Regions from separate parts of the Streptomyces sp. NBC_00461 genome, predicted to be linked through region 1. Evidence: riboswitches for the same ligand, from Rfam matches in the RefSeq annotation. Region 1 holds a riboswitch; the other holds the start of a gene.
What was found. A riboswitch is a leader RNA that binds a small molecule or an ion and turns the genes downstream of it on or off. The one in region 1 is predicted to bind glycine.
Positions count from the first base shown of each region.

Region 2: linked by a shared signal. The riboswitch ahead of gcvP (aminomethyl-transferring glycine dehydrogenase) and the one ahead of gcvT (glycine cleavage system aminomethyltransferase GcvT) in region 1 are both predicted to bind glycine.

Region 1 covers NZ_CP107902.1:6,834,629-6,848,880, forward strand. The annotation lists gene OG870_RS31990 (L-serine ammonia-lyase) at 35-1,402, opposite strand; gene glyA (serine hydroxymethyltransferase) at 1,459-2,736, opposite strand; gene gcvH (glycine cleavage system protein GcvH) at 2,751-3,128, opposite strand; gene gcvT (glycine cleavage system aminomethyltransferase GcvT) at 3,249-4,367, opposite strand; glycine riboswitch at 4,411-4,519, opposite strand; glycine riboswitch at 4,520-4,620, opposite strand; gene OG870_RS32010 (AAA family ATPase) at 4,805-5,479, shown strand; gene OG870_RS32015 (enhanced serine sensitivity protein SseB) at 5,567-6,361, shown strand; gene OG870_RS32020 (enhanced serine sensitivity protein SseB C-terminal domain-containing protein) at 6,455-7,264, shown strand; gene OG870_RS32025 (ABC transporter permease) at 7,572-8,579, shown strand; gene OG870_RS32030 (ABC transporter substrate-binding protein) at 8,650-10,446, shown strand; gene OG870_RS32035 (ABC transporter permease) at 10,557-11,555, shown strand; gene OG870_RS32040 (ABC transporter ATP-binding protein) at 11,552-12,649, shown strand; gene OG870_RS32045 (ABC transporter ATP-binding protein) at 12,646-13,968, shown strand; gene OG870_RS32050 (M1 family metallopeptidase) at 14,066-14,252, shown strand, end outside.
Region 2 covers NZ_CP107902.1:1,618,721-1,632,972, forward strand. The annotation lists gene OG870_RS07920 (hypothetical protein) at 96-614, shown strand; gene OG870_RS07925 (DUF1707 SHOCT-like domain-containing protein) at 592-1,197, opposite strand; gene OG870_RS07930 (TOBE domain-containing protein) at 1,301-1,696, shown strand; gene modA (molybdate ABC transporter substrate-binding protein) at 1,873-2,703, shown strand; gene OG870_RS07940 (ABC transporter permease) at 2,700-3,557, shown strand; gene OG870_RS07945 (ABC transporter ATP-binding protein) at 3,583-4,779, shown strand; gene OG870_RS07950 (TOBE domain-containing protein) at 4,806-5,225, shown strand; gene gcvP (aminomethyl-transferring glycine dehydrogenase) at 5,267-8,152, opposite strand; glycine riboswitch at 8,330-8,425, opposite strand; gene OG870_RS07960 (PRC-barrel domain-containing protein) at 8,539-8,916, shown strand; gene OG870_RS07965 (DNA polymerase IV) at 8,925-10,289, opposite strand; gene OG870_RS07970 (MerR family transcriptional regulator) at 10,369-11,013, opposite strand; gene OG870_RS07975 (bifunctional nuclease family protein) at 11,221-11,694, opposite strand; gene ftsR (transcriptional regulator FtsR) at 11,780-12,517, opposite strand; gene OG870_RS07985 (FHA domain-containing protein) at 12,539-13,444, opposite strand; gene OG870_RS07990 (DUF881 domain-containing protein) at 13,509-14,252, opposite strand, start outside.

The DNA of each region.
Region 1 (14,252 bases):
GGAAGACGTGAACGCGCTGGTCAGGGCTGCTTCGTCAGCACTCGATGATGTTGACGGCCAGCCCGCCCCGCGCCGTCTCCTTGTACTTGACGCTCATGTCCGCGCCCGTGTCCTTCATCGTCTTGATGACCTTGTCCAGGGACACCATGTGCGAGCCGTCGCCGCGCATCGCCATCCGGGCGGCCGTGACCGCCTTCGCCGCGGCCATGCCGTTGCGTTCGATGCACGGGATCTGGACCAGTCCGCCGACCGGGTCGCAGGTCAGGCCGAGGTTGTGCTCCATGCCGATCTCGGCCGCGTTCTCGACCTGTTCGGGAGATCCGCCGAGCACCTCCGCGAGCGCGCCCGCCGCCATCGAGCAGGCGGAGCCGACCTCGCCCTGACAGCCGACCTCGGCGCCGGAGATGGACGCGTTCTCCTTGAAGAGCATGCCGATCGCGCCGGCGGCGAGGAGGAAGCGGACCACGCCGTCCTCGTCCGCACCGGGTACGAAGTTGATGTAGTAGTGCAGGACCGCCGGGATGATGCCCGCGGCACCGTTGGTCGGGGCGGTGACCACGCGGCCGCCCGCGGCGTTCTCCTCGTTCACCGCCATCGCGTAGAGCGTGATCCACTCCATCGCGTGCGCCAACGCGTCGCCCTCGGCGCGGAGTTGGCGGGCCGACATGGCGGCCCGGCGGCGTACCTTCAGACCGCCGGGGAGGATGCCCTCGCGGGACATGCCGCGCGCCACGCACGCCTGCATGACCCGCCAGATCTCCAGCAGCCCGGTGCGGATCTCCCCCTCGGTGCGCCAGGCCCGCTCGTTCTCCAGCATCAGGGCGGAGATCGACAGACCCGTCTCCTTGGTCAGGCGCAGCAGTTCGTCGCCGGTGCGGAAGGGGTACTTCAGCACGGTGTCGTCCAGCTTGATGCGGTCCGCGCCGACCGCGTCCTCGTCGACGACGAAGCCGCCGCCCACCGAGTAGTACGTCTTCGACAGCAACTCCGTACCGGCCGCGTCGTGTGCCCACAGCGTCATGCCGTTCGCGTGGTACTGGAGGGTCTTGCGACGGTGCAGCTTCAGGTCGTCGTCGAAGGAGAACGGGATCTCGTGCTCGCCCAGCAGCCGGATCCGGCCCGCCTGCTTGATCCGCTCCACCCGGTCGTCGGCACCCTCCACGTCCACCGTCCGCGGCGAGGCGCCCTCCAGGCCGAGCAGCACCGCCTTGGGCGTTCCGTGGCCGTGGCCGGTCGCGCCGAGCGAGCCGTACAGCTCCGCCCGTACCGACGCGACGGAGTCCAGCACCTCCTCGTTGCGCAGCCGGCGGGCGAACATGCGGGCCGCGCGCATCGGGCCGACCGTGTGGGAGCTGGACGGGCCGATGCCGATCGAGAACAGGTCGAAGACCGAGATGGCCACGGGGACTCCTCACTCTGGGGTGGCGGGGGTGCCCGGACAGGCACCCCCGCCGGGAACTACTTGGTCAGGCCGGGGTACAGCGGGTGCTTGTCGGCAAGGGCCTTGACCCGGGCCTTCAGCGATTCCACGTCGGCCTCCCCGAAGGGAGAAGCCGCCTTGAGCGTCTCGGCGATCACGTCCGCGACCTCGGCGAAGTCCTCGGCCGTGAAGCCGCGGGTGGCGAGGGCGGGCGTGCCCACCCGCAGCCCCGACGTCACCATCGGCGGGCGCGGGTCGTTCGGGACGGCGTTGCGGTTGACCGTGATGCCGACCTCGTGGAGACGGTCCTCGGCCTGCTGCCCGTCCAGTTCGGACTCGCGCAGGTCGACGAGGATGAGGTGGACGTCGGTGCCGCCGGAGAGCACGTTGACCCCGGCCTCCCGGGCGTCGTCGGCCGTCAGACGCTCGGCGAGGATGCGCGCACCCTCCACCGTACGCCGCTGGCGCTCCTTGAACTCCTCGCCGGCGGCGACCTTGAAGGAGACCGCCTTCGCCGCGATCACGTGCTCCAGGGGACCGCCCTGGAAGCCCGGGAAGACGGAGGAGTTCAGCTTCTTCGCGAACTCCTTCTTCGCGAGGATGATCCCGCCGCGCGGACCGCCCAGCGTCTTGTGGGTGGTGGAGGTGACCACGTCCGCGTAGTCGACGGGGTTCGGGTGCAGCCCCGCGGCCACCAGGCCCGCGAAGTGCGCCATGTCGACCCACAGGTACGCCTCGACCTCGTCGGCGATCCTGCGGAACTCCGCGAAGTCCAGCTGCCGCGGATACGCCGACCACCCGGCGATGATCACCTTCGGGCGGTGCTCCTTGGCCAGCCGCTCCAGCTCCGCCATGTCGACGAGACCGGCGTCGTCGACGTGGTAGGCGACGACGTTGAACTGCTTGCCGGAGAAGTTCAGCCGCATCCCGTGGGTCAGATGCCCGCCGTGCGCCAGGTCCAGGCCGAGGATGGTGTCGCCGGGCTGGGCCAGCGCGAACAGGGCGGCCTGGTTGGCGGAGGCGCCGGAGTGGGGCTGGACGTTGGCGTACTCGGCGCCGAACAGCTCCTTGACCCGGTCGATGGCGATCTGCTCGGCGACGTCGACGTGCTCGCAGCCGCCGTAGTAGCGGCGGCCGGGGTAGCCCTCGGCGTACTTGTTGGTGAGGACCGAGCCCTGCGCCTCCATGACCGCGACCGGGGCGAAGTTCTCCGAGGCGATCATCTCAAGGGTGGACTGCTGCCGGTGCAGCTCGGCGTCGACCGCGGCGGCGATCTCCGGGTCGAGCTCGTGCAGGTGCGTGTTCAATGCGGACATGCGTCTACGGCCCCTCAGCCGGCGTTCTGGGCGGTGTACTCGTCGGCGGAGAGCAGGTCGCCCGGCTCGTCCGTGAGGCGGACCTTGAAGAGCCAACCGCCCTCGAAGGGGGCCGAGTTCACCAGGGACGGGTCGTTCACCACGTCCTCGTTGATCTCGGTGATCTCACCGGTGACGGGGGAGTACAGGTCGCTGACCGACTTGGTCGACTCCAGCTCGCCGCAGGTCTCGCCCGCGGTCACGGCGGAGCCCACCTCGGGAAGCTGGGCGTAGACGACATCGCCGAGCGCGTTGGCCGCGAACTCCGTGATGCCGACCGTCGAGACGCCGTCCTCGGCGGCCGACAGCCACTCGTGCTCCTTGCTGTAGCGCAGCTGCTGGGGGTTGCTCATGGCCTGAATTCTCCTGTACGCGAGGGAGTGCTGATGAATGGGTGACTGCTGGATACGCGTGTGAGCAGGAAAGATATGCGCGCGGTCACGTCCGTGGACGGGCCGCCCACCGCCCAGTCTCTACTTCCGGCGCTTGTAGAACGGCAGCGGCACGACCTCGTACGGTTCGTGAGCGCCCCGGATGTCCACGCCCACCCCGGGTGCGCCCGGGGCCGCGTGCGCCGCGTCGACGTACGCCATCGCGATCGGTTTGCCCAGCGTGGGGGAGGGCGCACCGGAGGTGACCTCGCCGATCACCTCACCGCCGGCCACGACCGGGTACCCGGCGCGTGGGACCCGGCGGCCCTCGGCGACCAGGCCGACCAGGACGCGCGGCGGGTTCGACTCGGCGCGTGCGGCGGCCTCTTGCAGGGCCTCGCGGCCCACGAAGTCGCCCTCCTTCTCGAACTTCACCACCCGTCCGAGCCCGGCGTCGAAGGGCGTGAGCGAGGTGGACAGCTCATGCCCGTACAGCGGCATGCCCGCCTCCAGGCGCAGGGTGTCCCGGCAGGACAGTCCGCAGGGGACGAGGCCGACGGGCGCGCCGGCCTCGGTCAGCGCCTGCCACAGCTTCTCCGCGTCACCGGGGGCGACGAACAGCTCGAAGCCGTCCTCGCCGGTGTAGCCGGTGCGCGCGACGAGGGCCGGGACACCGGCGACGGTGCCGGGCAGGCCGGCGTAGTACTTCAGGGCGTCGAGGTCGGCGTCGGTGAGGGACGAGAGGATGCCCGCGGCCTCGGGGCCCTGCACGGCGATCAGCGCGTACGCGTCACGGTCGTCGCGCACCTCGGCGTCGAAGCCGGCGGCCCGCTCGACGAGCGCGTCCAGCACCACCTGGGCGTTGGAGGCGTTCGCGACGACCAGGTACTCGCTCTCGCCGAGCCGGTAGACGATCAGGTCGTCGAGGATGCCGCCGTCGGCCCGGCAGATCATGGTGTAGCGGGCGCGGCCGACGCCGACGGAGGCGATGTTGCCGACCAGGGCGAAGTTCAGGAGCTGGGCGGCCTGCGGGCCGGTCACGGCGATCTCGCCCATGTGGGAGAGGTCGAAGAGTCCGGCCTTCGTCCGTACGGCGAGATGCTCGTCGCGCTCGGAGCCGTAGCGCAGGGGCATGTCCCAGCCGGCGAAGTCGGTCATCGTCGCACCGAGGGAACGATGCAGGGCGTCGAGCGCGGTACGACGGATGTGGGTACTGCTCATCGGACGGTCGTCTCCCAGGGCATAGCGGGACAGGCGAGGGCATTCCTCCCCATCTGTCATCGGAACCTGAGAGGTTCGCCATGACCGCGCGCGGCATGGCTTGCACCGTGGGTGGGACCACCGGGAAACGGCGGCCCGCTTTTCAGATGTGCCTCGCCCGCGCGGTAACGGGGCCTGAGAGATTCAAGGGAGGGACTTGCTCCTTCGGCGCCCCGGCAGACAGTGCTGCTGGGGACTCTCCCGCGCGGATTCAAACGGCCGGTATGCAGTTGGCGCGCACATCATCGCACGGCGGGTCCGCGGGCGGCAGGCCGGACCTGGCACCTCTTTGTAACTGGCTTGTGGCAAGGCGATCACGAAAACACCAGACACCGCGCATTACCTTCTCTTTACACTTGAAGGGCAGGGGACTCCGTACCCGGCCCCAGGGGAGGACGATCACGGTGGACAGGACCACGGCGTACGCCACGAGCTCGGCCGTCGCGCTGCCCGAGCAGCCCGCGGCCCCGGCCCAGGAGGCGTGCGCGGTCCGGCCGGAACCCGTGGTCCGCGATCTGCGCGAGCGCTCGGGCCGTAGCCCGCACGCCCTGCTCTTCGGCCCCCGCGACCTGGTGGTGATCACCGGCCTGCCCGGCAGCGGCAAGTCCACGCTGATGGAGCGCGCGGTGCGCGGCGTCCGTATCGACTCCCAGGACGCCCGCGACCGCTGGGACGCCCGCGCCTCCCGCTACCTGCCGTACGCGGTCTACCGCCCCCTGGTCCGGCTCGCCCACTACGCCGGGCTGCACCGCGCCCTGCGCGGCGGCGAGGGCGTCGTCGTGCACGACTGCGGCACGCAGGCCTGGGTGCGTGGCTGGCTGGCCCGCGAGGCACGGCGCCGCGGCGGCCTCCTGCATCTGGTGCTGCTCGACGTCACCCCCGGCGCGGCGCTTCGGGGCCAGCGCGAGCGCGGCCGCGGCGTCTCCCGCTACGCGTTCCTGCGGCACCGCACGGCGGCGGGCCGGCTGATCCGCGCGGTGGAGCGGGGCGATCTGCCCGAGGGTGTCGGCTCGGCGGTGCTGCTGGACCGGGACGCGGCGGACGTACTGCGCAGGATCGGCTTCACGGGCTGACCCCTTTGTCCGTCCCACCCGTTAGCCTTTCCGGGCACACCAGTGGTTCTCAGCAGGCAGTGGTTCTCAGCAGGCGGTCGGACACAGATGGACTTCCCAGCGGATCTTCCCGCGGACTTTCCCGTACAGGCACACCCCCATCCGCACGGCGGATGGCCAGGCAACGAACTGGAGGAGGTGCTGTCGGCCTCCCTCGGCATGCCCTCGGCGGGTGGCCGGATCATCGAGGTGCTCGGACGCAGTTTCCTCTGGGTCCCGTTGCCCGGCGGCGGTGGCCCGCACAGCGGCCCCCTCGACCTGCCGACGCTGGAGATCGAGGGCCAGGGCTATGTCCCCGTCTTCAGCTCCGAGGAGCAGTTCCGCCAGGTCGTCGGCTCCCACATGTCGTACACGATCGCCCCGGCCGTCGAGTTCGCCCGCGGGCTGCCCCCGCAGGTGGGCCTCGCGATCAACCCGGACGGAGTGGTCGGCGTCCCCCTCCCGCCGGCCGCGGTCGCCGAGCTGTGCCGGGCGGGCCGCACCCCGCTGGACGGCCTGGCCTCCGGAGCCCGCGTCAAGCTCTTCGAACCGGACTGGCAGGACGACCCGGTCGACTTCCTGGCCGCGGCCTGCGCCGAGTTCGCGCAGACGGGCGTGGTCGTCACGGCCCGCCGCTGCCTCGCCGTCGTCGAGACGGCCGACCCGGTGATGTTCGTGGGCGTCGAACTCTCCCTGCGGGAGGGCGACCTGCGGGCGCTTCCCCTGGCCGCCCTGGAGCGGGCGGCGACCGCGGTTCCCACCCCGTGGCCGGTCAACCTGGTCCTCCTGGACGTGACGGACGACCCGGTGGCGAACTGGATGCGAGAGCAGGTGCGCCCGTTCTATACGGGCGATCACCTGTGAGCGCCGCAAGGGGCGAAGGCACAACAAGTCCGGAGCCCCCGGGCGCTTAAGCTGTTGGCAGAAGTGGGGCAACTTCCAGAAGGGGCGGTACACGTGAGCGCCAGCGGCACCACGACCGGGACGGTCGAGCACATGCTGCGCCAGGTGACGCCGGGGCGCTACGACGCCTACGAGGCACTCCTCCGCGCACTGGCCGCCCCCGGCGCCGGCCAGATCTGGATGCTCCTGTGGCACGGCCAGGCGGGCTCCCCGGACGCCCAGTACGGAAACATGGAGGTCGAGGGCTACGGCTACGCCCCGTGCGTCACCTCCGCCCAGGAGCTCTCGGCCAGCGGCTGGAACAGGTCGTACGAGGTGGTCGACGGCCTGGACGTGGCCCGGACCCTGTACCCCGACCACTTCGGCCTCTGGCTCAACCCGCACGCCCCGGGCGGCGGCCTGGGCATCCCCTGGCTCGACCTGCGCCGTATCGCCACCGGCCTGGAGCGCCAGGCCGCCGGTCCGCTGCGCCTGTCGGATCCCGCGATCGAGATCCCGCAGTTCTACGCCCTGCTCGCGCAGAACGCCCACCGCACCCCGTCCGTCCGCTCGCTGCGCCGGGCCTGGGTGCAGCCGGCCCTCGGGGCGCCGTATCTCGCCATCGGCCTGGACGTGTACGACACGAGCCCGCCCGCGGTGGACTCGGTGCGGGCCATGATGCAGCAGTCCATCGGCGCCGTCCCGGACGGACTGCCGGTGTCGACGGTGGCGATGTCCGACGAGTACGACCCGGTCGCCCTGTGGATGCGCGCGAGCGCCCGCCCCTTCTACGACCGCGAGGCCCACGCGGCGGCCCCGGCGCAGGCCCCGGCCCAGGCGCCGGTGTCCGGGTACGGCTACCCCCCGGTGCACGGCGGATACTGAGACGGCAGGCTTGGTCCGTACCGGGCTGGCCTGATCTTCGCGCGTAGATAGCGCCAGAAGATCCCTCCATGTCCAGGATGTCCGCAATGAACCCCGTCCGACCGCTGTTACCCGCTGTCCGGATAACGGAACACACCAGCCTGCATCACGTTTACGCATCCTTTCCCCGCCAAGTCTGGCAACAGATCGCCAAAGCGTTGAAGACTCCCGCTCCAGGGGGGTTCGCCCCCGTGTATTACGGACTGATCACGCCGCTACAGCGGCAAGTGCGGGCCGGCTACCGCCGGTTGAGAGGGGTCCCTGCCAGATGACGGCACCATTGCACGAGCCGACCGCGGAAGCGGCCCCGAGCGCGGCCGAAGAAGCGGCGGTCGCCACTGCCGGTGAAAAGGCAGTTCAGGGGCGTTCCCTGGGCCGGATCGCCTGGGAGCGCCTCAAGCGGGACAAGCTCGCCCTCGCGGGCGGCATCGTCGTGCTCGCCCTCATCGTGATCGCCCTGCTCGCTCCACTGCTCACGGACCTGATCGGACAGGACCCCGACGCCTACCACGAGAGCCTGATCGACCCGCTCTTCGGTACGCCCAAGGGGTCCCTGGGCGGCATCAGCGCCGATCACCTGCTGGGGGTCGAGCCGGTCAACGGCCGCGACATCTTCGCCCGTGTCCTCTACGGTGCCCGGATCTCGCTGCTGGTCGGCTTCCTGTCCGCGATCGTCGCCGTCGTGCTCGGCACGTTCCTGGGCGTCCTGGCCGGTTTCTTCGGCGGCTGGGTCGACTCGGTCATCAGCCGCGTCATGGACGGTCTGCTCGCCTTCCCGCAGCTGCTCTTCATCATCGCCCTGGTCTCCGTCATGCCGAACGAGATGCTCGGTCTGACCGGATCCAGCGTGCGCGTGTTCGTGATGATCCTGGTCATCGGATTCTTCGGCTGGCCCTACATCGGACGCGTGGTTCGCGGCCAGACGCTCTCGCTGCGTGAGCGCGAGTACGTCGAGGCCGCCCGATCGCTGGGCGGCGGGCGCTTCTACATCCTGTTCAAGGAACTGCTGCCCAACCTCGTCGCCCCCATCATCGTGTACACGACGATGATGATCCCCACCAACATCCTGACCGAGGCGGCACTCAGCTTCCTGGGCGTCGGCGTCAAGCCGCCCACGTCCTCGTGGGGGCAGATGCTCTCGACCGCGATCGATTACTACGACTCGGACCCCATGTTCATGGTGGTGCCCGGCGTGGCGATCTTCATCACCGTTCTGGCCTTCAACCTCTTCGGCGACGGCGTGCGGGACGCGCTCGACCCGAAGGGTTCGCGCTGAACTGCCGTACCCCAAGCGTCCCGTGAGCACCTCCACGGGGTCTCTCATCAAATCCGGAGGATCCGAGATCGTGACTACCCAACGCACCTCAGGGCGGCGTAAGCAGGCTTTGGCCGCTGCCGCCGCGGTCGCCGGCATGCTGACCATGGCGGCGTGCGGCGGCGGCAACGACGACGGCGGTTCGAAGAACGGTGCAGCCGGCTTCGACGCGGCGAACAACAAGGTCGCCCAGGCGTCGCAGGTCAAGAAGGGCGGCGAGCTGAAGTTCGTCACCACCCAGGACGCCGACTCGTGGGACACCACACGCGGTTACTACGGCTTCATGTGGGACTTCTCGCGCTACTACAGCCGCCAGCTGCTCACCTACAAGACCGAGCCGGGCGCCAAGGGCGCCGAGGTCACGCCGGACCTCGCCACGGACGAGGGCCAGGTCTCGGCCGACGGCAAGACGTACACCTTCCACCTACGTGACGGAATCACGTGGGAGGACGGCAAGGCGATCACGTCCCAGGACATCAAGTACGGCATCGAGCGCTCCTGGGCCCAGGACGTCCTGTCCGGCGGTCCGGTCTACCTGCAGCAGATGCTCGACCCCAACAAGACCTACAAGGGTCCGTACAAGGACACGTCCAAGGACAAGCTCGGCCTGAAGGCGATCGACACGCCCGACGCCAAGACGATCGTCTTCCACCTGCCGTCGGCGAACTCCGACTTCAAGCAGGTCCTGGCCATGACCTCGGCCTCGCCGGTCCGCCAGGACATGGACACCAAGTCCAAGTACGGTCTGAAGCCGTTCTCCTCCGGCCCGTACAAGTTCCAGTCGTACAGCCCGGGCAAGTCGCTGATCCTGGTCCGCAACACCAGCTGGAAGGCCTCCTCGGACCCGATCCGCAAGGCCTACCCGGACAAGATCTCGCTCACCATCTCGTCCAACCAGAGCGACTCCGACCAGCGTCTGATCAACGGCGACTACGACATCGACGCCAGCCAGACGGGTCTTGGCCCGCAGGGCCGCACCATCGCCCTGAAGCAGCACAAGGCCAACCTGGACAACCCGGTGTCCGGCTTCATCCGCTACGCGGTCTTCCCGCAGACGGTCAAGCCGTTCGACAACGTCGAGTGCCGCAAGGCCGTCATCTACGCCGCCGACCACGTCTCCCTGCAGACCGCGCGTGGCGGCCCCGTCGCCGGTGGCCTCATCGGCACCAACATGCTCCCGCCGTCGGTCCCGGGTTCCGAGGGCCAGAAGTACGACCCGTACAAGATCGCCGGTGAGAACAAGAACGGCAACGACGCCCTGGCCAAGCAGGCGCTGAAGGCCTGCGGTAAGCCGAACGGCTTCAAGACCACCATCGCGGTCCGCAACAACAAGCAGCAGGAGGTGGCCACGGCCACGTCCCTGCAGGCGGCGCTGAAGAAGGTCGGCATCCAGGCCGACATCTACCAGTACGACGGCTCGCAGAGCGCCGGCATCATCGGTGCCCCGGCCAACGTCGAGAAGAAGAAGCTCGGCATCATCATCATGGGCTGGGGTCCCGACTTCCCGAGCGTCCAGGGTTACGGCATCCCGCTGTGGAGCAGCAAGTACATCCTCCAGAGCGGTAACAACAACTTCGCCATGATCAAGGACAAGACGATCGACGGCCTCTTCGACCAGTACAACGCCACGAAGGCGACGGACGACGCGAAGAAGACCGAGATCGCCACGGAGATCAACCACAAGGTCAGCGAGGGCGCGTACTACCTGCCCTTCACCTTCGAGCGGCTGCTCAACTTCCGCGGCTCGAACCTGGCCAACGTGTACACGACGAACGCGTACAGCGGTTACTACGACTTCGTCAACCTCGGCCTGAAGTCCACGAAGTAAACCCGGCACACCCGCCGTACGGCACGAAAGGCAGGTGAAGGCCGGCGCGGCGTGACCGCGGGCCACCGGACAACCTCCGGAGGCCCGCGGTCCGCAGCGGGCCGTAAGCTGTGCTCGCTTACCTCCTCAGGCGGCTGTTCGCCGCCGCAGTGATGCTCGTGGTCATCATCCTGGTGGTCTTCAGCATCTTCTTCCTCGTCCCCAAGTGGGCGGGCGTGGACATCGCCACGAGCTTCGTGGGCAAGCAGGCCGACCCTGCGGCGGTCGAAGCCGTGCGGACGAAGCTGGGTCTGAGCGACCCGATCTTCATCCAGGTCTGGCACTTCTTCAAGGGCATCTTCGTGGGCCGCACCTACGCGGCCGGCGGCGACATCACCCACTGCTCCGCGCCGTGCTTCGGCTACTCCTTCCGCAGCGAGCAGGCCGTCTGGCCGGTGCTCACCGACCGCTTCCCGGTGACCCTGGGTCTGGCGCTCGGTGCCGCCGTGCTGTGGCTGGTCTTCGGTGTGGCCGCCGGTGTGCTCTCCGCGCTCAAGCGGGGCAGCCTCTGGGACCGCAGCGCGATGGTCATCGCCCTCAGCGGTGTCTCGCTGCCCATCTACTTCACCGGCCTGCTGTCGCTGGCGATCTTCAGCTACGGACTGGGCTGGATCGACGGCCAGTACGTGCCCCTCAGCCAGAGCGTCACCGGCTATCTCGGCGGCATGATCCTGCCGTGGGTCACCCTCGCGTTCCTGTACGCGGCGATGTACGCCCGGATCACCCGCGCCACCATGCTGGAGATCCTCGGCGAGGACTACATCCGCACCGCCCGCGCCAAGGGCCTCAGAGAACCCGTCGTCATCGGCAAGCACGCCATGCGCTCCACGATGACGCCCATCCTGACCATGCTCGGCATGGACCTCGGTGCTCTGATCGGCGGCGCGATCCTGACCGAGACCACGTTCAGCCTGCCCGGCCTCGGCCAGGCCGTCCTGAACGGCATCAAGAACCAGGACCTGCCCATCATTCTGGGCGTCACCCTGATCACCTCCCTCGCCGTGCTCATCGCCAACCTCGTGGTGGACGTCCTGTACGCCGTGATCGACCCCCGAGTGAGGCTCGCATGACCGAACTCAGCAAGACCGGAGCAGCCGTGGGCGAACCCACCTCGGCCTCGCCGGCCCCGACCTCCTTCCTGGAAGTGCGCGACCTGAAGGTGCACTTCCCGACCGACGACGGCCTGGTCAAGTCCGTCGACGGGCTCTCCTTCAAGCTGGAGAAGGGCAAGACCCTCGGCATCGTGGGCGAGTCGGGATCCGGCAAGTCGGTGACCTCGCTCGGCATCATGGGCCTGCACACCGCCGGCCAGTACGGCAAGCGCAAGGCGCAGATCTCCGGCGAGATCTGGCTGGACGGCACCGAGCTGCTGACCGCCGACCCGGACGACGTACGCAAGCTGCGCGGCCGTCAGATGGCGATGATCTTCCAGGACCCGCTGTCGGCGCTGCACCCGTACTACACGATCGGCCAGCAGATCGTGGAGGCGTACCGCATCCACCACAACGTCGACAAGAAGACCGCCAAGCGGCGCGCGGTCGAGATGCTCGACCGGGTGGGTATCCCGCAGCCGGACAAGCGGGTGGACAGCTACCCGCACGAGTTCTCCGGCGGTATGCGCCAGCGCGCGATGATCGCGATGTCGCTGGTCAACAACCCCGAACTGCTCATCGCGGACGAGCCGACGACCGCACTGGACGTGACCGTCCAGGCGCAGATCCTCGACCTGATCCGGGATCTGCAGAAGGAGTTCGGCTCCGCGGTCATCATCATCACCCACGACCTGGGCGTCGTCGCCGAGCTGGCCGACGACATCCTGGTGATGTACGGCGGCCGCTGCGTCGAGCGCGGTCCGGCCGACAAGGTGTTCTACGAGCCCCGCCACCCCTACACCTGGGGCCTGCTCGGCTCGATGCCGCGCCTCGACCGCGAGCAGCAGGAGCGCCTCATCCCGGTCAAGGGGTCCCCGCCCTCGCTGATCAACATCCCGTCCGGCTGCGCCTTCAACCCGCGCTGCCCGTACGCCGACATCCCGAAGGACAACGTCACCCGCACGGTCCGCCCCGAGCTGACCGAGGTCGGCAGCCAGCACTGGGCCGCCTGCCACATGACGCAGGAGCAGCGGGAGCGTATCTGGATCGAAGAGATTGCGCCGAAGCTGTGAGCGAGAACCCTAAGGACGCGGCAGTGGGCATCCCTGCGCAGAGCGATGGCAGCGTGGCCACCAGGGACGGGGCCGCCCCCGGCGAGACCCTGCTGAAGGTGACCGGGCTCCAGAAACACTTCCCGATCAAGAAGGGCCTGCTCCAGCGGCAGGTCGGCGCCGTGCACGCGGTCGACGGCATCGACTTCGAGGTCAAGTCCGGCGAGACGCTGGGCGTCGTGGGCGAGTCGGGCTGCGGCAAGTCGACCATGGGCCGGCTGATCACCCGGCTGCTGGAACCGACCGGCGGCACGGTCGAGTTCCAGGGCCAGGACATCACGCACCTCGGGGTGAGCGGCATGCGTCCGCTGCGCCGCGACGTGCAGATGATCTTCCAGGACCCGTACTCCTCGCTGAACCCGCGCCACACCATCGGCACGATCGTCGGCGCCCCCTTCAAGCTGCAGGGCGTCGAGCCCCAGGGCGGCATCAAGAAGGAGGTCCAGCGGCTGCTGTCGGTGGTCGGTCTCAACCCCGAGCACTACAACCGCTATCCGCACGAGTTCTCCGGCGGCCAGCGCCAGCGCATCGGCATCGCCCGCGCGCTCGCCCTGAACCCGAAGCTGGTCGTGGCGGACGAGCCGGTCTCCGCCCTTGACGTGTCGATCCAGGCCCAGGTCGTCAACCTGCTCGACGACCTCCAGCAGGAGCTGGGCCTGACGTACGTGATCATCGCGCACGACCTCTCCGTCGTGAGGCACGTCTCGGACCGGATCGCGGTGATGTACCTCGGCAAGATCGTCGAGCTGGCCGACCGCGAGGCGCTGTACAAGGCGCCGATGCACCCGTACACCAAGGCCCTGATGTCGGCGGTGCCGATCCCGGACCCGCGGCGCAGGAACGCCAAGAGCGAGCGCATCCTGCTCAAGGGGGACGTGCCCTCGCCGATCTCCCCGCCGAGCGGCTGCCGCTTCCACACCCGGTGCTGGAAGGCGACGGAGATCTGCAAGACGACCGAGCCGAAGCTCGTGGAGCTCAAGCCCGGCCAGCAGGTCGCCTGCCACCACCCCGAGAACTTCGAGGACCAGGCCCCGCAGGAGACGGTGCTGCTGACCATGGCCAAGGAGGCGGCCGAGCTGATCGCCGACGAGGTGCTCGCGGAGTCGGCGGAGACGTCGGCTGCCGTGGCGGCGGAGGTCGCGGAGACCACCGATGCCCCGAAGCCGACCGAGACCACCGCTGCCGCGAAGGTCACCGAGGTCACCGAGGTCACCGACGCCGACTCCACCGAGTCCGCCGTGACCCCGGAGGCCGAGAGCCAGGAGTCAACCGACAAGTAACGCATGACAAGTTGGCAAAGTCATGCACATGACCGAACGGGAGAGTTCAGAGTCGTCCGGGTCCGATTTATCGGCACACGCTCGGATAGGACGACTCATGAAACTCTCCCGTTCGTCACGCTTAGGAGCCGTCGCGACCGCGGCGGCTTCCTTCTTCGCCATCGCCGCCTCCGCGGCCCCCGCCCCGGGCGCCCCCGGAATCGGCGACACCTACTTCCCGAACCTGGGCAACGGCGGCTTCGACGCCCGGCACTACGCCCTCGACGTGGCGTACAACCCGGACA
Region 2 (14,252 bases), 5.2 Mb from region 1:
AACGGCGTATTGGGCGCGTCAAAATTGGCCCGTGCGCCGTCAGGGCCTCGTCAGCGCACGGCGCGCTCGGCCCCGCTCCCGCCTACCTTCGCCTCATGCAGGGCAGCGGACCGTCGAGCCCGGCCGGCGACCGCCACTGGGGTGGCAGCGCTCGGCTCGCCCTGGGCTGCGCTCTCGTCTTCGGTGCCATGACGATGTTCGTCGACTGGGACGCGAGCACCCTGAGCCCCGCGCGCACCCTGCTCTGGCTCACGCTCTCCGCCGCGGTCTTCGCGGTTCTGCTCCCGCCCCGCGTCACCGCGGGCCCCGGCTGGATCGCGGTACGCGGCCCGGTACACCGCGGCATGGTCCGTACGGACTTGCTCGTGGCCGTACGGCAGTACGCCGGCGTCTCCTCCCACCTGGTCCTGCGCGACGCTCGGGGCAACTGCCTGCATCTCGACCCGCGCGTCCTCGCGGCCAATCCGCTGCTGTGGCACGAGCTGGACACGGGAATGCGCCGCTCCCTGGAGCGTGGCACTCTGCGACAGGGCACGGACGTCCTGCGCCGGATCGGTCACCGGATCGACGACGAGACCGCCCAGGCGGTGCTCAGGGCGTCGGGGCTTTCCTGACGAGCCCGCGCCGCTGCGGTCGTACGACCACCCGGCCGAAGCTCATACGTCCACCGACCACGACCCGCAGCGCCACGGGCATGTCCTGGCCGCCGGACGAACGTTCCTTGATCTTGGCGTAGTCGATCACCAGGGAGTCGGTGTCCACCACGACGCCCGGCCGCGTCATCAGCCGCAGGGTTCCGCCCCGCATGTCGAGGTCGATGTACAGGGTGTCGTGTGTGATCACCGCGCCGGTGAAGTCGAGCGTCACATCCCCCCACTCCGACTCGATCTCAAGCCGCCGCGGTACCACCCACTCCTCGCCGCGCCGGGCCGAACCGCCCCGCTGGTCGATGCGGACGACGTCCTTCACCTCGGCCGCGGCCTCTGCGTCGTCCGTCGGCAGGTCCGTCGTCAGGACGGCGAGCTCCCCCATCGTGCGGGCGGACAGGGCGGCCTCCACGCGCTCGCCGAGCTCCTCGACCGTCAGCCGGCCGTCCCCGGCCGCGATCCGCAGCACGTCCACGACCCGGTCCCGGTCCGCGTGCGAAGCCCGCAGGCCGAGCGACGCCCCACCGCTTCGTGACACCTCACCCGACATGGACACACTCCGAATCCCAGTCACGGACTAACGCTATATCGCGTTACACCCAACGCTCAACCCCACGTCCACCAGGGCCGGTTCGCGGCCCTATCGTGACCGCATGCAGAGCTACACGATCGGCCAGGCAGCACGACTGCTCGGCGTGAGCCCGGACACCGCACGCCGCTGGGCGGACGCCGGCCGGGTGGCGACCCATCGCGACGAGAGCGGCCGCCGACTCATCGAGGGCCGGGACCTGGCCGCCTTCTCCGTCGAACTCGCCAAGGCGGGCAGCGCCGAGGAGGAGACCTCGTACACCTCGGTCCGCAACGCCTTCCCCGGAATCGTCACCGCGATCAAGCTCGGTGACGTGGCAGCCCAGGTCGAGATCCAGGCCGGCCCCCACCGTCTGGTCTCCCTGCTGACCCGCGAGGCCGTCGAGGAACTGGGCCTGGAGGTCGGCATGGAGGCCACCGCCCGGGTGAAATCGACCAACGTCCACATCGACCGCACCTGACTCGCACGCCACTTCCGTACGAACGCACATGCGGCCCCTGTCGCTCCTAGGGCCAGCTCATGCGATGCGACAGGAGACTTACACCTCGCATATGCGCCAGTATGATTTCCATGATCTGCGCATCGGAAGAGGCCGACGGCCTCGTTCCTGTAGAAATCAGAGGGAGTGGACCCGTGATGACCCGTTCCGCGCGCCGGACCCGCCGGGCCCTTCAGGCGGCCGGTGCAGGAGCCGCCGCGCTGCTGGCTCTGAGCGCCTGCTCCTCGTCCGACTCGGACTCCGGCTCCACGACGTCCGGCTCCTCGGCGTCGTCGTCCTCGTCGCCGAAGCTGTCCGGCGACGTGACCGTCTTCGCCGCCGCCTCCCTCCAGGAGAGCTTCACGACCCTGGGCAAGGAGTTCGAGAAGGCCCACCCCGGCACGAAGGTCACCTTCAGCTTCGGCGGCAGTGACAGCCTGGCCGCCGGCATCACCGGCGGCGCCCCGGCCGACGTGTTCGCCTCCGCCAGCCCCAAGACGATGGCCATCGTGACGGACAAGAAGGACAACGCCACCGTGCCGGCCACCTTCGTCCGCAACCAGCTGGAGATCGCCACCCTGCCGGGCAACCCCGACAAGGTGTCCTCCCTGAAGGACCTCACCAGGTCAGGCCTCAAGGTCGTGCTGTGCGACAAGACGGTGCCCTGCGGCGCCGCCGCCCAGAAGGCGCTGGACGCGAGCAAGCTGAAGCTCACCCCCGTCTCCTACGAGGAGGACGTCAAGTCGGCCCTGAACAAGGTGGTGCTGAAGGAGGCCGACGCCGCCGTCGTCTACAAGACGGACGTGAAGACGGCGGGCAGCAAGGTGGAGGGCGTGGAGTTCCCCGAGTCCGCGGACGCGATCAACGACTACCCGATCACCCTGCTCAAGGACTCGAAGAACCCTGAGACCGCCAAGGCGTTCATCGCGCTCGTGCAGTCCGCCGAGGGCCAGAAGGTCCTGTCCGAGGCCGGGTTCCTCAAGCCGTGACCTCGACCGACAAGTCCGACGCCGCGGCCGACACCCTCCAGGGCGGCCCGCGGCGCGGACCTGTCCGGTCGGGCCGCCGCGGGGTTCCGCTGCCCCTGCTGGTCCCCGCGCTGATCGGCCTGGCGTTCCTCCTGCTGCCCCTGGTCGCCCTGCTCGTACGGGCCCCGTGGAGCACCCTCCCCGAGCAGCTGACCAGCACCGAGGTGTGGCAGGCGCTGAAGCTGTCGCTGGTGTGCGCCACGGCGGCGACCGCGGTGAGCCTGGTCGTCGGCGTCCCGCTGGCCTGGCTGCTGGCCCGCACGGACTTCCCCGGACGCGGTTTCGTACGTGCCCTGGTGACCCTCCCGCTCGTGCTGCCCCCCGTGGTCGGCGGCGTGGCCCTGCTGTTCGCCCTCGGCCGCAACGGCGTGGTCGGCCAGTGGCTGGACTCCTGGTTCGGCATCACGCTCCCCTTCACCACCGCGGGGGTCGTCGTCGCGGAGTCCTTCGTCGCCATGCCGTTCCTGGTCATCAGCGTGGAAGGCACCCTGCGTGCGGCAGATCCTCGCTACGAGGAGGCGGCCGCCACCCTGGGCGCGTCCCGCTTCACCGCGTTCCGCCGGGTCACCCTGCCGTTGATCGCGCCGGGCATCGGGGCCGGCGCCGTGCTGGCCTGGGCACGTGCCCTGGGCGAGTTCGGCGCGACGATCACCTTCGCGGGCAACTTCCCGGGCCGCACTCAGACCATGCCGCTCGCGGTCTACCTGGCCCTGCAGAACAACCCCGAGGCGGCCATCGCCCTCAGCCTGGTCCTACTGGCGGTCTCGATCGCAGTACTGGCGGGCCTACGGGACCGCTGGATGACGCCGTCATGACGAGCCCGCGCCGGAGGCCGATCCGATGACGAACACCCACCCCGCAGCCGCCGACGGCGCTCGGCCCCCGAAGGGGCAACCCGCGCCCGACAACGAAAGCACCACGGGTGGTGCGGGTGAGAACACGTACCCGGCCGAAGGCCGGCCACCCCCCACACACCCGAACCCGCACCCGCACCCCTCCGACGGCCTCGACGCCCACCTGGTGGTCGACCGGAAAACCTTCCGCCTCGACGTAACGCTCACCGCCGCCCCCGGAGACGTGGTCGCCGTGCTCGGCCCCAACGGGGCAGGCAAGACCACCGCCCTACGCGCCCTCGCCGGCCTCGTCCCGCTCAGTGGCGGCCATCTGCGGCTGGACGGCGCCGAGTTGGACCGTACGCCACCCGAGTCCCGCCCGGTCGGCGTGGTCTTCCAGGACTACCTGCTCTTCCCCCACCTGACAGCCCTCGACAACGTGGCCTTCGGCCCGCGCTGCCAGGGTGCCGGCAAAGCGGAGGCCCGCGCCCTGGCCGCCGAGTGGCTGGAGCGCATGGGCCTCGCCGAGCACGCCGGCGCCAAGCCCCGCCGTCTCTCCGGCGGCCAGGCCCAGCGCGTCGCCGTCGCCCGCGCCCTGGCCATCCGCCCCCGGCTGCTGCTCCTCGACGAACCGCTGGCCGCCCTGGACGCCGGTACCCGCCTCGACGTACGGTCCCAGCTCCGGCGCCACCTGGCCGAGTTCGAGGCGGTGGCGGTCCTGGTCACACACGACCCGCTGGACGCCATGGTGCTGGCCGACCGGTTGGTGGTCGTCGAGCACGGCCGCGTCGTCCAGGAGGGCACGCCCTCCGACATCGCCCGCCATCCCCGTACGGACTACATCGCCCGACTGGTCGGCCTCAACCTCTACCGCGGACAGGCCGACGGCCACACCGTCCGCCTCGACACCGGCCCGGCCATCACCACCACCGAGGTCCTGTCCGGCCCGGTCTTCGTGGCGTTCCCACCGAGCGCCGTCACCCTGTTCCGGGACCCGCCCACCGGCTCCAGCGCCCGCAACCACTGGCGCTGCGAGGTGGCCGGCCTGGAGACGCACGGCGACCAGATCCGCGCGGACCTCACCGGCGAACTCCCGCTGGCCGCCGACCTCACCACGGTCGCCGCGGCCGAACTCGACCTGCGCCCGGGCGCAACGGTCTGGGCGACGGTCAAGGCCGTACAGACCCACGCATACCCTGCATAAGGCCCTCAAAGCCCTACCGTGATGCCATGACCCTGAGCATCCGAAACCAACTCCCCGGCACCGTCACCGCCATCACCCCCGGCGAGGCGATGGCCACCGTCGGCATCCGCCTCGCCGGCGGCCAGGACCTCACCGCGGCGATCACCCTTGAAGCCGTGAACGACCTGGCGCTCGCCCCGGGCTCCGCGGTCCGCGCCCTGGTGAAGTCGACAGAGGTCTCCCTCGCCACCGGCCCGGTCAAGGGCCTGTCCATCCGCAACCAGCTGCCCGGCACGGTCACCGCGGTCACCTCCGGCGGTGCGATGGCCTCCGTCAAGGTGGCCGTCGAGGGCGGCGAACTCACCTCCGCGATCACGAGGGACGCCGCCCAGGACCTCGGTCTGGCTTCCGGCACAACGGTCGTCGCCCTGATCAAGTCGACCGAGATCTCGCTCGCTACGGCATAACGCGAAGAGGCCCCGCCGAAGCGGGGCCCCTCGTTTCCGGCTCAGTCCTCGTACGCGTCCAGCGGCGGGCACGAGCAGACCAGGTTGCGGTCACCGAAGGCCTGGTCGATCCGACGCACCGGCGGCCAGTACTTGTCGGCGACCGACACCCCGGCCGGGAAGACAGCCTCCTCACGCGTGTACGCGTGCTCCCACTCCCCACCGAGCGCGGCGGCCGTGTGCGGCGCACCCCGGAGCGGGTTGTCCTCGGCCGGCCACTCGCCCGCGCCGACCTTCTCGATCTCCGCACGGATGGCGATCATCGTGTCGCAGAACCGGTCCAGCTCGATCAGGTCCTCGGACTCGGTCGGCTCGATCATCAACGTGCCGGCCACCGGGAACGACATCGTCGGCGCGTGGAACCCGTAGTCGATCAGCCGCTTGGCGACGTCGTCGACGCTCACACCGGTCGCCCTGGTCAGCGGTCGCAGGTCGATGATGCACTCGTGCGCGACCAGGCCGCCGGGGCCGTTGTAGAGCACGGGGTAGTGCGGTTCGAGCCGCTTGGCGATGTAGTTGGCGCTGAGGACCGCCACCTGCGTGGCACGCTTCAGGCCCTCGCCGCCCATCAGCCGGACGTACGCCCACGAGATCGGCAGGATCCCCGCGGAACCCCACGGAGCCGCCGATATCGGCCCGACACCCGTCTCGGGACCGGCCGCCGGCTGCATCGGGTGGTTCGGCAGATACGGCGCCAGGTGCGCGCGCACACCGACCGGACCGACCCCGGGACCGCCGCCGCCGTGCGGGATGCAGAAGGTCTTGTGCAGGTTGAGGTGCGAGACGTCACCGCCGAAGTGCCCCGGCTTGGCAAGCCCCACCAGGGCGTTGAGGTTGGCCCCGTCGACGTACACCTGCCCGCCGGCCTCGTGCACCTGCGCGCAGATGTCGGCGACATGCTCCTCGAACACACCGTGCGTGGAGGGGTACGTGATCATCAGCACGGACAGCTCGTCGCGGTACTGCTCGATCTTCGCCCGCAGGTCCTCGACGTCGATCTCGCCGTCCTCGGCGGTCTTCACGACGACGACCTTCATGCCGGCCATGACGGCGCTGGCGGCGTTCGTGCCGTGTGCGGAGGACGGGATCAGACACACGGTCCGCTGCTCGTCGCCGTTGGCCCGGTGGTATCCGCGGACGGCGAGCAGCCCGGCCAGCTCGCCCTGCGAACCGGCGTTGGGCTGCAGCGACACCTTGTCGTACCCGGTGACCTCGGCGAGCCGCTCCTCCAGCTCACGGATGAGCGTGAGATACCCCTGCGCCTGCTCGGCGGGCGCGAACGGGTGCAGCTGCCCGAACTCGGGCCAGGTGACCGGCTCCATCTCCGTGGTCGCGTTGAGCTTCATGGTGCAGGAGCCCAGCGGGATCATGCCGCGGTCGAGCGCGTAGTCGCGGTCGGCGAGCCGGCGCAGGTAGCGCAGCATCGCGGTCTCGGAGCGGTGCTGGTGGAAGACGGGGTGGGTGAGGAATGCGTCGCTGCGCAGCAGGGCCTGCGGGATCGCTTCCCCGGCGGCCTCGTCCAGCGCCTCGATGTCGCCCTCGACCCCGAACGCGGCCCACACGGCGCCCAGTTGGGCCCGCAAGGTGGTCTCGTCACAGGCGATCGACACCTGGTCGGCGTCGACGAAGTGGAGGTTGACGCCGTTCTCACGTGCGGTGGCCACCACCTCGGCGGCGCGGCCCGGCACGCGCGCGGTGAGCGTGTCGAAGTACGAGCCGTGCACGACCTCGACGCCGCCGGCGGTGAGCCCCGCGGCGAGGATCGTGGCGTACCGGTGGGTGCGCTGCGCGATGCCCCTCAGCCCGTCGGGCCCGTGGTACACGGCGTACATACCGGCCATGACGGCGAGCAGTACCTGGGCGGTGCAGATGTTGCTGGTCGCCTTCTCGCGACGGATGTGCTGCTCGCGGGTCTGCAGCGCCAGCCGGTAGGCCTTGTTCCCGTCGGCGTCCACGGACACCCCCACGAGCCGCCCGGGCAGGCTGCGCGCGAACTTCTCGTGTACGGCCATGTAGCCGGCGTGCGGCCCGCCGAAGCCCATCGGCACACCGAACCGCTGCGTCGTACCGACGGCGATGTCCGCACCCAGCTCACCGGGCGACTTCAGCAGCGTCAGCGCGAGCAGGTCGGCGGCGACGGTGACGAGCGCGCCGAGCTCGTGCGCCTGGTCGATCAACGCCTTGATGTCGCGTACGACACCGGAGGCACCCGGGTACTGGACGAGCACGCCGTTGATCTCACGCCCGGCGATCTCCGCCGGAATGCCCTCGCTGAGGTCCGCGACCACGACCTCCACGCCCGTCGGCTCGGCGCGGGTCTCGATCACGGCGACGGTCTGCGGCAGCACGTCCGCGTCGATAAGGAACAGGCCCTTCTTGTTCCTGCCCATGCGCCGGGACAACGCCATCGCCTCGGCGGCGGCCGTGCCCTCGTCGAGCAGCGAGGCACCGGAGGTCGGCAGCCCGGTGAGGTCGGCGACCATCGTCTGGAAGTTCAGCAGGGCCTCCAGGCGCCCCTGCGAGATCTCCGGCTGGTAGGGCGTGTAGGCCGTGTACCAGGCGGGATTCTCCATCACGTTGCGCAGGATCACGGGCGGGGTGAAGGTCCCGTAGTACCCGAGCCCGATCATGGAATCGAGAACCTGGTTGCGATCGGCCAGCGAACGCAGCTCGGCCAGCACCTCGGCCTCGGTACGCGCGCCCGGCAGATCCAGGGCATCGGCGTTCTTGATCACATCCGGCACCGCGGCGGCCGTGAGCTCGTCCAGGGAGCCGTAGCCGACATGCGCGAGCATCTTGGCCCGAGCCTCATGATCGGGGCCGATGTGACGCTGCTCGAAGGGGATCCCCTTCTCGAGCTCGGAGAGCGGAATGCGATGGGCGGTCATTTGCGGAGGCCTCCTGGTCTGCCACGACCTTCGAGGGGTACCACGGCGCGGGTACCCGATCGGCCTCCCCCTCTGTCATCTCGACCTGAGAGCTTCACCGGACCATCCGAGGATGTCCGGCTTTCACCGTCGGTGAGAGCGGAAGCCGTCGACACCCGCCCTGCTTTCCAGAGTGACCTCGTCCGCGCGGTACGTGAGCCTGAGAGATTCCGGGGAGGATTTGCTCCTTCGGCGCCTCCGGTGGCGTCCGGAGGACTCTCCCGCACGGGGTCAGCAGCCGCTGTCAGCCTACCAGCGAGCGCACCACCCGGTCCTTCGAGTGGCCGCCTGCCCCGATGTGCTCTTTTGTAGTGCTTACGAATGAGTTGCGACCAAGTGGAGGGCCCGTGCAGACCGACATCGATCCGCGCAACCTGATCGGCCGCAAGGCGTTCGACCGCAGCGGCACCAAGCTCGGCACCATCGACGAGGTCTATCTCGACGACGCGACGGGCGTGCCGGAGTGGGCGGCCATACGCACCGGCCTGTTCTCCCGGGACGCCTTCGTCCCCCTGAAGCCCAGCGAACTGGTCGAGGGCACCCTCCACGTCCCCTTCGACCGCTCCCTCATCAAGGACGCCCCCGACTTCGGGGTCGGCCGCCATCTCTCCCCCGAACAGGAACTTCAGCTCTACCACCACTACGGTCTCGACATCGCCTCTCCTCCCTCGGTCCCGGACCGGTCCTTCGGCAGGATCGCCGGCACGGAGGACGCCGACGCCTGAGGTGCACGTCAACACGGAACCCCGTCCACGGAAGCCGCGGATCCACCCGCCACCAACGGCAGCGGATCCGCCATCTCCAGCTCGGGGTCGTCGGTCCGGAACGTCCGCACCCGCCCGGGCTCCGAGTCGGGCGTCTCGAACCGCACGGTGACCCGCCCGAGGCCGCTGCCCTGCACCCACCCGTGCCCGAACTCGGCATGCCGCACATCGTGCCCCGCGGGCCAGCGCCGCTCGGCGGGTGCCTCCTGCTCCGGTGCGGGTTCGTCCGCCGTCTCCTCCACCGTCACCTCCGTCCGCTCCCCCGCGGCCTGCGCGAACAGATCCTCCTGCGTGTAGTCGGCGAGCCCGCTGACCCCGACACCGAGCAGTCGTACGCCACCCGTGGTGTCCACCATGTCCAGCAGCCGGGCGGCCGCCTCCCGCACCACCCCCGGATCGTCGGTGGGCCCCCGCAACGTCTCGGAACGCGTCAGCGTCGAGAAGTCGTAGCGGCGCACCTTGAGCACGATGGTCCGCCCCGAAAGCCCCGCCCCGCGCAGCCGCCGCACGCATCGCTCGGCCAGCCGCTGCACCTCAAGGCCCACCCTCAGCCGGTCGTGGATGTCCACGTCGTAGGTGTCCTCGACCGACACCGACTTGGTCTCCCGCTCCGCGACCACGGGCCGGTCGTCGTGCGCCAGCGCCATGGCGTGCAGCGCGTGCCCGTGGGCCTTGCCCAGCAGCCGGACCAGCTCGTCCTCGCCCGCCTCGGCGATCTCGTCGACCGTGGTGATCCCGGCCCGCCGCAGATGGTCCCCGGTCGCAGGCCCTACCCCCGGCAGCGTCCGCACCGACATCGGCCCGAGCAGCGCCCGCTCGGTCCCCGGCTCGATCAGCACCAGCCCGTCCGGCTTCGCCTCCTCGGAGGCGATCTTCGCGATCATCTTGGACGCGGCGAGGCCCACGGACCCGGTCAGTGCCGTACCGGCCCGTATGTCCGCCCGCAGCTTCTCACCCACCAGCCGCGCCGACGCCGCGTCCCAGGCCACCTCCCCGGCCTCCAGGTCCACGAAGGCCTCGTCCAGGCTCAGCGGCTCCACGAGCGGCGACAGCGAGTGCAACAACGCCATGACCTGCTCGCTGATCGACCGGTAGAACCCGAAGCGCGGCACCAGATACGCGGCGTTCGGCGCCAGCCGCCGTGCCTGGGCCATCGGCATCGCCGACCGCACCCCGAACACCCTCGCCTCGTACGAAGCCGTCGCGACCACCCCGCGCGGCCCGAGTCCGCCCACGATCACGGCCTTCCCACGCAGACTCGGCTTGGATGCCTGCTCCGCCGAGGCGTAGAAGGCATCCATGTCGAGATGCAGGATCGTGGGCGCGTTTCTCACATGTCCGATGCTGCCCTACGCCACTGACAATGCCGTCGTACGACCGCCCGAGCGCCTCACGGCACCTCGGGACAATCGCTCAGACCGCCCGGTTGCGCCGCCGCGCCAGCTCGTCCGCCGGATTGTGCCCGATCAGGGTCTCGCCGGTGTCGATCCGCTCGCCGTGCAGTTGCGACAGGGCGCTCTCGACGTCCCGCCACACCACACCGACGGCGATCCCGAAGATGCCCTGGCCGCCCTGGAGCAGCGCGTGCACCTCGTCGGGCGAGGTGCACTCGTAGACCGTGGCACCGTCGCTCATCAGCGTCATGCGCTCCAGGTCCCGGAAGCCGCGCTCACGCAGGTGCTGTACCGCCGTGCGGATGTTCTGCAGCGACACACCGGTGTCAAGGAACCTCTTGACGATCTTCAGGACGACGACGTCGCGGAAGCTGTACAGCCGCTGCGTCCCCGACCCGCTCGCGGGCCGCACACTGGGTTCGACGAGGCCGGTGCGGGCCCAGTAGTCCAGTTGGCGGTAGGTGATGCCGGCGGCCGCGCAGGCCGTCGGGCCGCGGTAGCCGATCTGCTCCAACGCCATGGACGTCGCCCCTCCGCTGCTCGGCACACCCGCCGGTCGCTGCGGAGCGTGATCGGCCGCGCTGCCATGAAGCGGGTACGGGCCACTGTCCCCGAGACTGCGTCCCGAGGCACCCCCAGCCGTACCGTCGCCGCTGCTTCTCACGCCGACCTCCGTCCTTGACCTGCCCCCTCGACGGTAGGCAGCCACCAGTGGTGCGTCAACGACCGCCACACTCGGCACGCCGAGTGATAATCACCCTAGGAGTGGTTTCCCGCACCCAACCGCGGGGAAAGGCTAGCCGAATGCGCTCGGAGGGGGCCGCAGGACGCACTCACTCGCCACCGGCACTTGCCGGCATGTGAGGCGCCCTCACTGGCTGCTGGTCCCGAAGTCCTCCGGCGAGATCTGGTCGAGGAACTCGCGGAACTTCTCCACCTCGTCCTCCTGCTCGTCCGGGATCGCGATGCCCGCGTCGTCCAGCACGCCGTCGCTGCCGTAGATCGGCGTTCCGGTGCGCAGGGCCAGCGCTATGGCGTCGGACGGACGGGCACTGACCTCGACCCCGCTGGCGAAGACCAGCTCCGCGTAGAAGACGCCCTCACGCAGATCCGTGATGCGTACTTCGGTGAGCTCCTGACCGACGGCCTCCAGCACGTCCTTGAACAGGTCGTGGGTCAGCGGGCGGGCGGGGGCCATGCCCTGCTGGGCGAACGCGATCGCCGTCGCCTCCCCCGGTCCGATCCAGATGGGGAGGTAGCGGTCGCCTCCCACTTCACGCAGGAGCACGATCGGTTGGTTGGAGGGCATTTCGACCCGGACACCTACGACATCGAGCTCGTTCACACAGCAACCCTAGGACGTGCCCGGGATGTTTGGGTAGTCGGGCAGAGAACGGGGGGACGATCCGGCCTTCGCGCACGCGCCGGAATCACGGCAGTCGCACGCCCAGCGCGGTCTGTACGAGCGCAGCGTGCAGCTTCACCGTGAGCGCCGCCAGCTCCTTCGTACGCGCCTGGGCATGCGCCCTCGTCTGCGGATTGCGGTGGCGCTTCAACGGAGCCACCACCTGGTCCACAAGACCTGCCTCACGGTCGGCGGCCGCCTTCATGGCCCTCAGGTGCCGCGGTTCGATCCCGAACCGCCCCAGCTCCACGACGAGCGACGCCACGGTCACCGTCTCCGCGTCGTACGCCCCGTCCGGCAGCGGTGCGACGAGTCCGTACGACTCCCACTCCTCGAGCTCCTGCTCGCCGATCCCGGCGGCCGCGAGCAGCTCGGACCGCCCGATCCGGGCCGCCGTGGGCCCCTCGGACGGCTCCAGCAGGGCCTCCCCGTCCCGCTGACGCCCCACGGCGGGCAGGGGTACGGCTTCACCGCGCTCCACGGCGTCCAGGTGCTCGCGGATCACCTTGAGGGGCAGATAGTGGTCCCGCTGCATTCTCAGGACGTGGCCGAGGCGCTCGACGTCGTCCGCGCTGAACTTGCGATACCCCGAGGGGGTGCGCTGCGGCTCGATGAGCCCCTCCGACTCCAGGAAACGGATCTTGGAGATGGTGACTTCGGGAAACTCGTCTCGAAGCACGTTCAGCACCGTGCCGATGCTCATCAGACCAGTGTCCGTGGCGGCGGTACCGTGCCCGGCACCGCCGCTCGGTGTTCTAAGCATGGGCATTCCCTGAGGGAGGGGTCAGTAGCCCCGCTGGCTCGCGTAGAAGACCAGTCGGTACTTGCCGATCTGGACCTCGTCGCCGTTGTTCAGACCGACCTGGTCGATCCGCTCGCGGTTGACGTACGTGCCGTTCAGGCTGCCCACGTCGGCCACCGTGAACGCGCCGTCCGCACCGCGGCGGAACTCCACGTGACGGCGCGAGACCGTCACGTCGTCCAGGAAGATGTCGCTCTGCGGATGACGCCCGGCCGTGGTCAGGTCGCCGTCCAGCAGGAAGCGGCTGCCCGAGTTCGGTCCGCGGCGCACGACCAGAAGCGCGGAGCCCACGGGCAGCGCGTCGACGGCCGCCTGCGCCTCGGGAGAGAGCGCCGGCATCTGCGTCTGTCCGGTGACCTCGGCGTCGTAGGCCTCGATACCGGAAATGGAGATCGTGGACGTCGTCTCGGACGGCCGCTCGGGAGTCGCCCCTGCCCGCAGCGGCGCACCGCAGTTGGAACAGAAGCGGCTGTTCTCCGCGTTGCGGTTACCGCACCTCGTACACACCAGGGCCGACATAGGGGAAAACCCTCCACCCGTACTTGAGGTTGACGGTTGCCCGAAACCTATGCCGCCGGACTGCGCAGGGTCAACAGACGGCGCGCCCTGACCTCCGGAAATGTCGCCGCCCGGGCCAGGAATCTGGTCCCGGAACAGCGGGCGCTGGCCCTCGGCGTCTGGTTGCGCGCGATGACGCGCGGTCGCATTGGCGCTGTCCTCTCGCGCGTTCCTGCCGAACAACTTCGCAAACAACTTCACGGGCGATTCCCCTTGACCGAAACAGACCCGCCCGTGGGGCAGGACGAACCCTGATTGCATACACCGGCCGACCCGGACATCCTCACAACGTCCGTATCCACCAGACAGTTTCCACCACGCACCACCCATTCGGTGCGCCGACCCCCCGCAACCTCATGCCCCTGCCGGACGCCGCCCATGCACCGCCGGTTCACTAGGAGGACGACCGAGCGTAGTCAGGCCGCTTCGCCGCTCGCAAGGCGTCCACGACGATCTTGGTCGACCGCTCGACGGTCACGGTGGCCTGCTCCTTCTCCAGAGTCTGCACCACGCCCCCAGGGATGTTGAGCGCCGGCTCCAGGTCCTCCGGCTTGCCGATGACCTTGAAACGATAGGGCGCGTTGATCTTGTTCCCGTCGACGCTCACGCTCTTGCCGGAGTCGGTGAGATACGTGCCGGCCACGACGCGCACGCCGTTCACCTGGATCGCCTCGGCACCGGCCGCGCGCAGCTCCTGGATCGCGTCGAGCAGCATGTCCGCCTGGACCGTCCCCTTCGTGTCCTCGATCGTCATCGTGATGCCGGGACCCTGCGCGGCCACCGTGCCCGCCAGAATGCCGAGTTGCTTCTCCTTCTCGACGGTCTGCTTGCGGGCCTCCTCGGCCTGGTCGGAGCTGTTCTCCAGCTCGTCGCGCTGCTTCTCCAGTCCCTGCTTCTCGTCCTCAAGACGCTGAGTACGGTCGTCGAGTTCATCCAGGATGCGAACGAGATCTTCCTGACGCGCGCCGCGCAGGGCACTGTCACTGTTGCTGTTCGAGGCCACCTGGACGGCCAGACCGAAACCGAGGCCGAACAGCAGGACGGCGACGATGAGTTGGGCACGGGTGAGGCGCGGCGGCCACAACCCCTTCACCAGCCGCTGCCGCCCGGTCAGAGCGGGCTGCCCCTTCTCGGGGTT